Regions from separate parts of the Endozoicomonas sp. ALB032 genome, predicted to be linked through region 2. Evidence: predicted binding sites of a transcription regulator. Region 2 holds the regulator's gene; each other region holds the start of a gene.
The links. Region 2 encodes sigma-54, which starts transcription at its own class of promoters, with help from an activator protein. Its sites were predicted from a motif close to TGGCACNNNNNTTGCTNT; they were not measured.

Region 1 (4,215 bases), 4.3 Mb from region 2:
TGCTATAGGGTACAGTCGCTGCTTTTGGAGTGAATAATGAGTATTGAAGTTTGGTTTCTGTATGTTGTTTCAATCTTTGTAGTCATACTCATTCCTGGTCCTCTATCTCTGTACATGGTGTCCAATTCTATTAACTATGGGGTTATCAGATCCTATCCGGCATTTTTGGGTGGTACGCTGGCTTCATCACTTTACCTGGTTATTTCGGCCACTGGTCTTGGGGCCATTCTTACGGCTTCGGAAAACATGTTTCTGATACTGAAACTGATGGGAGTTCTTTATCTGGTTTATCTGGGGGTTAATACCATCAGGAAGTCGATGGCTGACACTACCAGTAAACGTCTCAATGATTGTTCTTTGCAGTTTCCCGGCTTCAGTAATCTGTTTAAAAAAGCTTTTCTATTGGGAGCCAGTAATCCAAAAGATATTATTTTCTTTATGGCTTTCTTGCCTCAGTTTATTAATAGAGATCAGGATCTTGTGCAACAAATATTGATCATTGTAATGACTTGGGGTGTAGTGGATTTGGTTTGCAAGCTTCTCTATGGGCTACTGTCAAAATCTGTGAAACCTATGCTGAGTACAAAAAAAAGTATGTTGTTATTTGAGCGTTCTACAGGGGGGCTCTATGTTCTGGCGGGTATCGCTGCCGTGTTGGTTGTGAAATAGAGAGCCAGGCCGAAGAGTATCCGGTGGCTGTGTTTTGTTTCAGTGGCCCATTGTGGACCACTGAAACAGAATGATCAGGTCACATCAATCATGGTGACACTGCCGTCAGGCATCACTTCGGCCATCTGACCCTTGGGTTCTTCCATCAGGAAGAGGGTAAAGAAACCCAACACTGCAGTGCCTGCGATAACCATGAAGAAGGTGGAGTAGTCCACCAGAGACAATACTGTCAGGTAGAAGACAGCGCCCACGTTACCATAGGCTCCTGTCATACCGGCAATTTGACCTGTGAGTCGACGCTTGATCAGGGGTACAGCCGCAAATACCGCACCTTCACCGGCCTGTACAAAGAAGGAGCAGGCCATGGCAGCAACAACAGCAAGAACCAGTGGCCAGCTGGAATCAATGATACTCATCATGTAGTAACCACCGGCCAGGCCTGCAGTGAGAACCAGCAGAGTGATCTTGCGGCCAAACTTGTCACTGAGTAATCCTCCGCCCGGACGGGACATCAGGTTCATGAAGGCATAAGCGGAAGCGACCAGACCCGCCATGACCGGATCCAGTTCAAAGGTATCTGCAAAAAACAGAGGTAGCATGGACACCACGGCCAGTTCAGAACCGAAGGTAGCGAAGTAAAGAACGTTCAGAACGGCCACCTGCTTGAACTGATACTGGTGAATAGCTGGCACAGGCTCGGAGAAAATGTGCTTGTTGACCTGCCAGACTTTCCAGACATCAAACAGGTAGATAGCAGTCAGACCGACATAAATAGCCGTTGAAATCCCGGCACTCAGCATGGCAACACCCTTAGGTGAAAGCTTCCAGGTCAGCAGAGCCAATGCCGCATACATGGGAATCTTCATGATCAGCAGCAAGGCAAAGTCGCCTTTGCTGGTGACTTCCATGGCGCCAATGTTCTTGGGGCGGAAGTAGGTAGCACCTTTAGGGGTATCTGTGACGTTTATGTAGAAGACGACACTGAACAGCAAGGAGATTAATCCGGTCAGGCCAATGGCGTAACGCCAGCCATCTTCTCCACCAAAGAGCAGTGCAAAGGTGGGCAGAGACATGGCAGCAGCAGCAGAGCCAAAGTTGCCCCAGCCACCGTAAATACCTTCTGCGGTACCCAATTGGCGAGCGGGGAACCACTCAGATACCAGACGAATGCCGACCACAAAGCCTGCACCAATAGTACCCAGCATAAAGCGGGCTATGGCGGCCTGGGTAAAGTCATCTGCCATGGCATACATAAAACAAGGAATACTGCAGATGGCCAGGAGTCCGGAATAGACTTTTCTGGGACCGTAAACATCAGTGAGCATACCGATGATGACTCGAGCCGGAATAGTGAGGGCTACGTTCAGAATCAGCAGGGTTTTCAGTTCTTCACGAGTCAGGCCCAGAGACTCGGAAATAGCCAGGGCCAGAGGCGCATGGTTAAACCAGACCACAAAGCTAATAAAGAAGGCAATCCAGCTAAGGTGCAGAATCTTGGTCTTCCCGCTAAAAGAAAACAGGTTAAATGAATCGGGGTTGCTCATACATCCTCCTTGTTTAAGAAATTCCCCAAGCAAAAGCAAACATCAGGCCAATATGATAAATGCACCGATTTGACTTGCATTTTTATGCGTATTTAATGAATTTTCTCTTCTATGCAAGAAAGTTCTTTATTTGAGTGCGGGAAGTTTCTGAGTATTTTTATTCTGCTCACCAAAATGGTGCTCTTTAGCTGTTTGATTATTTCTGCGTGCATTATTTTTGTGCGAGTAGCTAAAGTCTCAGGAAAGAATTTCCTGTTTTTATCGTGTTTTGAAAGTGGGCACGGCAGTTGCATAGGCACAAGAATTAGAAAAGAGGCTGGCTCTAAAGGATGCAGTTGTTCCGGCCCAATGCTAGATACTAAAGAGGATGTCTGGGATGATCGGAAAAGAAACCCTGGTGGTTGTCGGTAACGGCATGGTAGGTCACCGCTTTCTGGAGAAACTGGTAGATGCTGGCGGCCTGAAACGCTTCGATGTGGTGGTATTTGGAGAAGAGATCCGTCCTGCCTATGACCGGGTTCATCTCAGTGAATTTTTCACAGGTCGCTCAGCGGATGACCTGTCTATGGTTTCTGAAGGCTTTTATGAGCAGGAAGGCATTAATCTTGTTCTTAATGAAGCCATTACATCAATAAATCGTGAGTCCTGTGAAGTAGTGACAGCCAGTGGCATGACTCAAAAGTACGATCAGCTGGTACTGGCTACAGGCTCCTATCCATTTGTTCCTCCCGTACCCGGGCATGACCGTGAAAACTGTTTTGTCTATCGTACCATCGAAGATCTGGAAGCGATTAAAGAAGCTGCCCGTAACAGTAAGATCGGTGCCGTTGTGGGTGGCGGTCTGTTGGGGCTTGAAGCAGCAAAAGCTCTGAAAGATCTTGGGCTGGAAACCCACGTGGTCGAATTTGCTCCCCGTCTGATGGCTGTTCAGGTGGATGATAGCGGTGGTGCCATGCTCAGACGCAAGATCGAGGGTCTGGGGGTCACGATTCATACCTCCAAAAATACCCGACAGATTGTTGATGGTGAAGGCGCTGTTCACCAGATGCAGTTCGCTGACGGCGAACAACTGAATACCGATATCGTACTGTTTTCAGCCGGTATTCGCCCAAGAGATGAGCTGGCGAAAGCTTCCGGACTGGAGTTGGGTGAGCGAGGCGGTATCGTTATAGATAACGACTGCCGTACATCTGATGAACGTATATTTGCCATTGGTGAGTGTGCACTCTGGAGTGGCCGTATCTTTGGTCTGGTGGCACCGGGCTACCAGATGGGGCAGGTGGTTGTAGATCAGTTGACGGGTAAGAACGGTAATCAGTTTACTGGTGCCGATATGAGCACCAAGCTGAAACTGATGGGTGTTGATGTTGCCAGTATTGGTGATGCCCATGGCAATACCGAAGGTTCCCTGAGCTACCAGCTGATTGATGAAGAGAAAGAAGTTTATAAAAAACTGGTGGTTTCCAGAAATAAGAAAAAGGTTCTGGGAGCTGTATTGATAGGCGATGCTGAAGAGTACGGCAGCCTGTTGCAGATGATGCTGAATGACATGCGTCCCCCGGAAAATCCTGCTGAACTCATTCTGCCTCAGACCGATGGTTCTGCAGCGACAGGTTTGGGCGTGGCTGCTCTGCCAGAAACGGCTCAAATCTGTTCCTGCTATGACGTCAGTAAAGGTGATCTGGTCAACGCGGTAGCCGGTGGCTGCATGGATATGGGGTCACTGAAAGCCGAAACCAGTGCCGGAACCGGCTGTGGTGGCTGTACGGCTCTGGTCAAACAGGTTCTGGATCATGAGCTGACGGAGTTGGGTGTTGAGGTCAAAAAAGATATCTGTGAGCACTTTCCACACTCCAGGCAGGAACTCTATCACCTGGTTCGTGTCGGTGAATTAAAGTCTTTCGACGAAGTTCTGGCAAAGCATGGCAAGGGGCGTGGCTGCGATATCTGTAAGCCTACCATTGGCTCTGTTCTGGCTTCCTGCTGGAACGAATATGTGTTG
Region 2 (4,215 bases):
CATCTGACTTAACAATACTTCTGATTGAAAGCGCTCAGCGACAGCCTGCAATATATTGAGATGTTCCTGAGTATTTTCTTCCGGAACAATAAGTGCGAACACCAGATCGACCGGCTGCTTGTCCACAGAGTCAAAATCTATGGGTTCAGACAGTTTGATCAGAAGTCCGGTAGGATGCTGACAAGCACTGGAGCGACAGTGAGGCAGGGCTATGCCTTTGCCCAAACCGGTGGTACCGAGTCGCTCTCTGTTAATCAGCTTGTTAAACAGATCCTTGGTTTTGATAGCGGGAACATGCTCATTGATGATTTCCGCAACAATTTCCAGGATTTTCTTTTTGCTGGCCCCCTGCACATCGCAGAGGGTGCGCCCGGGGGTTAGAATGTTTTCAATAATCATACAACGATCGATGCTTACAGGCGGCCGTTGGCACCCTGTAGCCGGTCAAGCGTTTTCTCTTTGTGTTTTACCAGTTGTCGATCCAGTTTGTCCGACATGTCATCAATGGCAGCGTACATATCTTCAGCCTCAGCGGTTGCATTAATATCCGCCCTACGAACATGTAGAGTCGCTTCCACTTTGTGCTTCAGTTTCTCAACACTCAGAGTGACCTGAACGTTTGTAATCTGATCAAAGTGGGCGGCAAGGCGGTCGAGTTTCTTGGTGACATAATCTTTCAGAGCCTCAGTCACCTCTACATGATGTCCACTGATGTTGACTTGCATGTAACGCTCTCCTGCTGATCCCGATTCTCGACATTGGACTGCCCCCGGGATTGTACGGGCAACCCTGATTGAAAGTCTATCACTGTCAATGACAGTTAGCGCTGTTCTGAGACAAAAAATCTATGGGGCGATTTGTGGTATAAGGGCTTGTTACCTCAATCGCTGAAGGCTCAGATAAGCTGCTTGCGTTCATTCGATGGCGGTATATTCATTGATTCACGATATTTGGCGATGGTTCTCCTGGCCACTTTGATCCCCTGGTCCCCCAGCAAGCCGGCGATTTTGTTATCACTCAGTGGTTTTTTAGGGTTTTCATCGGATACCAGTTTTTTAATCAAGGCTCTGATGGCTGTTGATGAGCACTCTCCACCAGTGGCTGTGCTGACATGGCTGGAGAAAAAGTATTTCAGCTCAAACACGCCTCTTGGAGTGTGCATGTATTTCTGTGTAGTGACCCTGGAAATAGTGGACTCGTGCATATCCACTGCCTGAGCAATGTCTGCCAACACCAGGGGCTTCATGGCCTGCTCACCCTGCTCCAGAAAATCTTTCTGAAATTCAACAATCTTGCCCGCTACTTTCAGTAAGGTTTCGTTACGACTTTGCAGGTTTTTCAGAAACCAGCGGGCTTCCTGCAGCTGATCAACCGCCCAGCGGTCCCTGACTTTGGTGACCGAAATATCGGGGGTGACGTATTCCGTGTCCGCCTGGCCGATTTCTGATCCGGGCCTCGGGTTGAGGCTTTGAACAAGGCTAAGGGCTTCCCTCAGTTGATGTTCTTTGAGACGGGTACGCCGCATGATTTGGGCATAGTCACGACTACCCAGAGCCTGTAGATGATTCTGGATCAGCAGACGTGCTTCTTTCAGGAAGTGGGTTTCTTGTGGCAGTTGATTGAGTTGAACTTCGAGACATTCTTTCAGGTTGGCGCTGGCACAACCCACCGGATCAAAGTGAAGAATCCGTCGTTGCATGACCTGAAGTTCTTCAAACGCCAGTTCCTCTACCTGTTCCTGTAGCGAGAGATAAATTTCTTCCAGGGAGTGAGTGAGGTACCCGTCATTATTGATGGCTTCGATCACAGCCAGGCCCATCAGCCTGTCTCTGTCAGTCATGGGAGTCAGGTTTAACTGCCATTCCAGATAGTCCTGGAGGGACTCATTGGCCCGGGAGCGGGCAAAAGGATCATGTTCCTCATCGGTTGCAGCGGGCAGGCTGGAATAGACATCATCCCATCCGGAGTCAACGGGCAGGTCATTGGGTATGCTGTCAGCCCACTGGGGCTCTTCTGGTTCCGGGGGCTGTTCTGCTTTTTCATTGAAGTCAACAGGCTGTTCCCCTTCATCACCAGATGCAGGTGGTTCTTCAACGGACTCTTCAGACTCCAGCATCGGATTGGATTCAAGAACTTCCTGGATTTCCTGCTGAAGGTCCAGAGTGGAAAGTTGCAGAAGCCTTATGGCCTGCTGCAGCTGAGGTGTCATGGTCAGCTGCTGGCCCATTTTTAGCTGTAAGGATGGCTTCATAGGCAACTGTATACCTTTACTTCGGTGTCTGCACTGAGGGTGCCAGATTTGATGCCATCAGCGCCTGACAGTTATATCTCAGTGTCTGCTCATTATTTTGATTGGGCTACTCTCCATGTCACTGGGATTATAATCACATCTGAAGCTTCGGGAAAGTGATTCATCAAGTCAGCCATGCAACATTCAGAACAAGAGTATGAAAATAAATCAGCTCAACATCTTTGCCCGCTTCTTTCGCGAGACCAGTCAAGAGATGATCAGAGACTGAACTGATGCCCGAGATAAACGTCACGAACCTTTTGATTAGCCAGGACAGTCTGACTATCACCCTCGGCAATAATAGTGCCTTCGCTGACAATGTAGGCCTTCTCGCAGATATCCAGTGTCTCCCGGACATTGTGGTCGGTAATCAGGACTCCGATGTCCCGGGCTTTCAGGTGCGTGATAATGGCCTTGATGTCACCAACAGAAATGGGGTCAACACCGGCAAAGGGTTCATCGAGCAGAATAAATTTTGGGTCAGTGCAAAGAGCTCGGGCAATTTCTACCCTGCGCTTTTCACCACCGGAAAGGCTCATACCCGGATTGTCCCTGATATGATTGATATTAAACTCTTCCAGCAATGACTCCATTTTTGCGATGCGATCTTTCCGGGAAAGGTCGGAACGGGTTTCCAATATCGAGAGCAGGTTATCGGTGACCGTCAATTTCCTGAAAATAGAAACTTCCTGTGGCAGATAACCTACGCCAGCTCTGGCCCGGCCATGCATAGGTTCGTGAGTTAAACTCTGGCCACTAAGGTCAACCTGTCCACCGTCTGCTTTTACGAGACCTACAATCATGTAGAAGCAGGTAGTTTTACCTGCCCCGTTGGGGCCAAGAAGTCCGACAATTTGACCACTGTCGACAGCCAGAGATACATCTTTGACGACCTGTCTGCCTTTGTAGCTTTTACTGAGATGTTCTGCCTTAAGCGTTGCCATCCGGAGTTTGTCTTCCTGTTTAAAAGTTAGCTGTCGTTTTTCTGGCAGCCCTTTCAAGCCTGTTCAGTCGTTGAGCAGTGAGTGTAATGGGATATGAGTACTACTGCTTGCTCTCAGGTTTGGGTTGGTAAATCATTTTGACCCGACCATCCGGGTTGCTTTTGTTCTCACTGCCCTTGGCATTCACGGTCTGTTTGGTCAGGTCATAATCAATGCGTTCACCTGTGAAGGTATCACCCTTCTGGGTCAACTGCGCCTGCTTGATCAGTTGGATCTTATCGCCAGCCACCTGATAATCGATAGTATGACCCCAGGCTTTCAGAATGCCCTGATCATCAGGTTGCTGTTCTTCGTAGTAAGCTCTTTCCTTGTCGCCTTCTGCCACAATTTTTTTAACTTCCTGCTGGACGGAATAGATGGTCACCTTGTCTCCGGTAATTCGGGTGGTGCCCTGAATCATCACAACATTGCCTTTATAGATGGATACACCTTTCTTGTTATCGATATCGGCGGTGTTGGACTCGATCTCAATAGGCTTCTGCCGGTCAGATGGCAATGCTTGTGCCATGACTGGAAGCAGAACCGTGGCCCCCAGCATCAGGTAATATTCGACCCCTCTGCGACGACTCTTTCTGTCTGGCCGCTCATTTGGATCAAGGCGCTTGGCCTGTTCATGGCTTTGGCTCATGAAATCCTCTTACCCTAGACTTGAGTTTAACCAGACTCTCCTTGAAGAAAGCCTCCATACCAATGGCGCGCGTACGTCCAGTGTCGTTGGTGATCAGTACCGGTCGATCAGTGACTGCCAGATCCTTTTCAGAGTATATGGTCATGAAATCAGTGTCTATTCGAACCTTACTACCATTGCCGAGGTTCGTCTGGGTCATCACCACATCATCCCAGAGCTCTATATCCTCGCTGCCGGGCAACAGTTTGCCATAGAGGGCGTCGGCCACCATGGGTTTTCCGGGGGTATTGAAA
Region 3 (4,215 bases), 2.6 Mb from region 2:
ACCGATAAGGGAGGCTTTATCGATCATCGATTATTCCTGCAATTGCTGTGATTTAAAACCGGCAGTGATGATACCACAAGCAGCTATTTCGCCGTGTCTGCTTTTATGTGCTAAATTGTTGGTTAATTCATGAACATTGACTTGGTGAACTCATGGATTTGGCTTATGCCAAAGACTCAAATCAAACTTGTATCTGCCCTCGGCTGGTTCTCTCTGTTCGCAAGCCTTATCCTCTCAAACAGTGTCAGCGCTGCGGGTAACAGAGACGACGCCTACGCCACGCCAACCGAAGATTTCTCGGTGCACGCAATCAAACATGGTTATAGCCTGACCGATGCACGACGGTTGCATAATGAGTGGAGCTTGAGCAAGTTTCTAAATATTACCGAATCGGGTGCTTACTCTTATTTGCACTTGGGTGAGTTTCTTCCGCAAGCCATGATTTACCATGATGGAGGGGTGGTCAGGCTTAATGAAAATGCCAGGAAATCAATTGCTGAAATCGCACTCAAAAAAGACGGCGAATCCACTACATTCGAGCAAGTGATCCTGGATAAGCATTCACCGGTTCAGGGCGTTCTGGTTGTCAAAAACGGCGAAATTGTCTACCAGCAATACCCCGGCATTAGAGAGAACGACCGCCATGTGTGGATGTCGAATTTAAAAGTGATCGTCGGCACGCTCATCGCTTTGCTGGAAGAGGAAGGGCGTATTGATCTACAGAAAACCGTGGCAGACTATCTACCCAAAGCAAAAAGTACAGCTTGGGGGAAAGTGAAACTATTTGATGTGTTGAATATGCAGTCGGGCCTCAATTTAGAGGAAAGTCCCGCAACACGTAGCGGTGATACCCCTCACAACGCCTTTGTGAGAGCAGAGGTTGGTTTGCCCGCTGATGACGGAAAAGTTTACACCCACGACGATGCCTTATTCGCGATTCCTTATCTGAAAAAGCCGGGCACGGCTTTTGAGTATTCATCCGCTAATACACAGATGTTGGGTTTGGTAATTGAGGAAATCACACAAAAAAGATTGGCAGAGGTTATTGCTGAGCGGATTTGGTCCAAAGCGAGCATGGCGGGCGATGCAACAGTTGGTTTAAGTCCGCAGGGTAATGCCATTATTCATGGCCTGGTCAGCTCTCGTTTAGATGATATGGCACGTTTTGGCATGTTGTTTACCCCGAGTTAGAAGAAGCTTTGCGATAGACGCATTGTTTCAGAAAAAATGCTGAAACGTATGCAAACATCAGGAGAACGCGATAACTATTTGAAAGGCGCACTTGGGCCCAGGCTGGCAGAAGAGTTCAGAGATGCACCACTATTTAATAGTTATCAGTGGGATGCTGTATTCGCTGATGGTGACCTCTATAAGAGTGGTATGAATGGCCAGGGCTTATATGTGTCACCTTCCAGAGATAATGTAGTAGTCTGGTTTGCTACCGACTTTACGGAAATTCCGATGGAAGCTTTCAGCGGAAGAGTCAGCCTGTACCTGGATTAGAGTAATTTAAAAGTCTACTGTCGTTATGTTTAAGTTTCTGTAATCGTGTTTAAGCCTGATTCTCTGCCTGTCAGGTTATTGTGACGACAATGAGCTGGCAAAAAAATTAACCAACCCTGTCGCTGATTTGAGTCAGTGTGCCCGTGCAAGCCAATTATGATACGGGCTTTGGTCCTCAAGACGGGCACAGAGTAACTGTTAATATACAGCCTGTTATACCCATCGAGATGAATGATAATTGGAATATCGTGTCCAGAACCATTCTACCTTTGATCGAACAAAATGATGTAGCAGGTAACAGCGGTTCGCAATCGGGTACTTCTCTCCTGCACCCAAAAAGGCTGGACATATACGCTACAATCCGAAAGCACTTACGATTGGGAAAATAGTCAATGGAATATTCCAGTAAATGCTGTGCTGTCAAAAGTAGTTCGCATAGGCCAGCTACCGGTGAGCTTTGCAGCTGGTGTGCGTTACTGGGCTGATGCGCCAGAACAGGGCGCTGAAGGTTGGGGGTTCCGCTTTGCGGTTACGGCGATGTTCCCCAAGTAGCTAGCCAGGCTTTGTATGAGAGACAGAGGCTGATCCATTGCATCAGAAGAGTGCGCGATTTAAGTGCGAGAATTGTTAGAGATGGGCTTTGTTGGTGCATGAAATTTAACAAGTGAACGGAAATGGGCCTTTTTTACTCTAAAGACCCGTTTATCAGGTTATTTTCAAAATTTGGCACATTGTCTGCATGTAAGCCACCAAACTCAGTTGGAATCTAGATCAGCTGAATATTCAGGGCTGGGAGCGCGGATCACAATAACAATGTCCGGATTTTCCCTGTTGGCCAACAGGATTCACTCAGGAGAGCTTTTATGAAGTTGGTATCAGCCATCATTAAGCCATTCAAACTGGACGACGTGCGAGAGGCTTTGTCCGAGATTGGTGTTCAGGGTATCACTGTCACCGAAGTTAAGGGGTTCGGTCGACAGAAAGGACATACTGAGCTCTATCGTGGAGCTGAATATGTGGTTGATTTTCTGCCCAAGGTCAAGCTGGAGGTCGGCATTGCAGATGACCTGCTGGACCAGGTGATCGAAGCCATTTCTTCAGCTGCCAACACAGGAAAGATTGGTGACGGGAAGATCTTCGTTACCAATCTGGAGCAGGCGATTCGGATCAGAACCAACGAAACTGGCGAAGACGCTGTTTGATGTGCAGAGCAGCAAGAGACCATAGTCAGGAAATTGATGGTTCTCAGGGTGCATGCACAACAATTAAAAAACTTCGTCGTTTGTTGCAGATACACTAAAAGCACCAGACGACATTCGCAAGAATAAAAATAGCTAATGTGGAAACAGTTTCCGAGTTGAGGAGACTGTTTTCAGGGCACAAATGCCGTAGCAAAAGACTACTTATCTGCTGAACTTTTTTGGGAGGAGCCCTGTGGAAAATCTGGCTCAAGTGTCGTACGCACTCGATACTTTCTACTTTCTGATGTCCGGTGCGCTGGTAATGTGGATGGCAGCCGGTTTTGCCATGCTCGAAGCCGGTCTGGTCCGTTCTAAAAACACCGTTGAAATTCTAACAAAGAATATCGCCCTGTTTGCGATTGCCTCTACCATGTACCTGCTCTGTGGTTACGCCATTATGTACCCTGGAACCAATGAAGGCGGTATCCTGCCGGTCCTTGGCTCTCTGATTGGTACTGAAAACACGGTTGCAGCGGTAACTGCGGGTGGTGATGATGCGCCATACTACTCTGTACGTTCAGACTTCTTCTTCCAGGTGGTCTTTGTAGCGACTGCAATGTCGATCGTTTCCGGTGCGGTTGCAGAGCGCATGAAACTCTGGTCTTTCCTGCTGTTTGCGGTCTTCATGACTGGCTTCATCTATCCCGTTCAGGGCTTCTGGAAATGGGGCGGTGGATTCCTGAACGAAGCTAACTTCCAGGACTTCGCAGGTTCCGGTGTTGTGCACATGGCTGGTGCTGCTGCCGCTCTGGCAGGTGTGCTGCTTCTGGGTGCACGCAAAGGCAAGTACGGTAAAGACGGTGCTGTTAATGCGATCCCCGGTGCCAACCTGCCACTCGCTACTCTGGGTACCTTTATTCTGTGGCTGGGATGGTTCGGTTTCAATGGTGGTTCTCAGCTGAAACTGTCTGATGTTGAAAGTGCGAACGCTGTCGCCCAGATCTTTGTCAACACTAACGCTGGTGCTGCTGGTGGTGTCATTGCTGCTCTGATCATAGCCCGTGTCCTGTTCGGTAAGGCTGACCTGACTATGGCTCTGAACGGTGCTCTGGCCGGTCTGGTATCCATTACCGCTGAGCCGCTGACACCAACCGCAGTATCTGCGACTCTGATCGGTGGCGTTGGTGGTTCTCTGGTCGTTCTGGCCATCCTGGCACTGGATAAACTGCGCATCGACGATCCAGTGGGTGCCATTTCAGTACACGGTGTTGTAGGTATCTGGGGTCTGCTGGCAGTACCGCTGACCAACGACGGTGCAACTTTCGGCGCCCAGCTGTTGGGTATCGGTTCAATCTTCGCCTGGGTATTCCTCTCTTCCCTGATCGTCTGGGCTGCTATCAAGCAGATACTTGGTCTGCGTATTACTGAAGAAGAAGAGTATGAAGGTGCTGACCTGACCGAATGTGGTATGGAAGCTTATCCCGAGTTTATGGGTAAACAGTGATAAGATGCAGGTGATTAAAAAAAGCTG

Region 1: a site for sigma-54 is predicted at 2,246-2,263, ahead of ACO6VG_RS16370 (NarK family nitrate/nitrite MFS transporter). Genes of this name have one in related genera too.
Region 3: a site for sigma-54 is predicted at 2,228-2,245, ahead of glnK (P-II family nitrogen regulator). Genes of this name have one in related genera too.

The regions. Positions count from the first base shown of each region.
Region 1 is NZ_JBLYNW010000001.1:4,406,979-4,411,193, forward strand. It holds gene ACO6VG_RS16365 (LysE family translocator) at 37-669, shown strand; gene ACO6VG_RS16370 (NarK family nitrate/nitrite MFS transporter) at 744-2,213, opposite strand; gene nirB (nitrite reductase large subunit NirB) at 2,590-4,215, shown strand, end outside.
Region 2 is NZ_JBLYNW010000001.1:94,200-98,414, reverse strand. It holds gene ACO6VG_RS00370 (PTS sugar transporter subunit IIA) at 1-399, opposite strand, end outside; gene hpf (ribosome hibernation-promoting factor, HPF/YfiA family) at 414-725, opposite strand; gene ACO6VG_RS00360 (RNA polymerase factor sigma-54) at 896-2,251, opposite strand; gene lptB (LPS export ABC transporter ATP-binding protein) at 2,509-3,234, opposite strand; gene lptA (lipopolysaccharide transport periplasmic protein LptA) at 3,335-3,922, opposite strand; gene lptC (LPS export ABC transporter periplasmic protein LptC) at 3,906-4,215, opposite strand, start outside.
Region 3 is NZ_JBLYNW010000001.1:2,656,454-2,660,668, forward strand. It holds gene ACO6VG_RS09750 (accessory factor UbiK family protein) at 1-27, opposite strand, end outside; gene ACO6VG_RS09755 (serine hydrolase domain-containing protein) at 166-1,191, shown strand; gene ACO6VG_RS09760 (hypothetical protein) at 1,240-1,503, shown strand; gene glnK (P-II family nitrogen regulator) at 2,367-2,705, shown strand; gene ACO6VG_RS09770 (ammonium transporter) at 2,938-4,188, shown strand.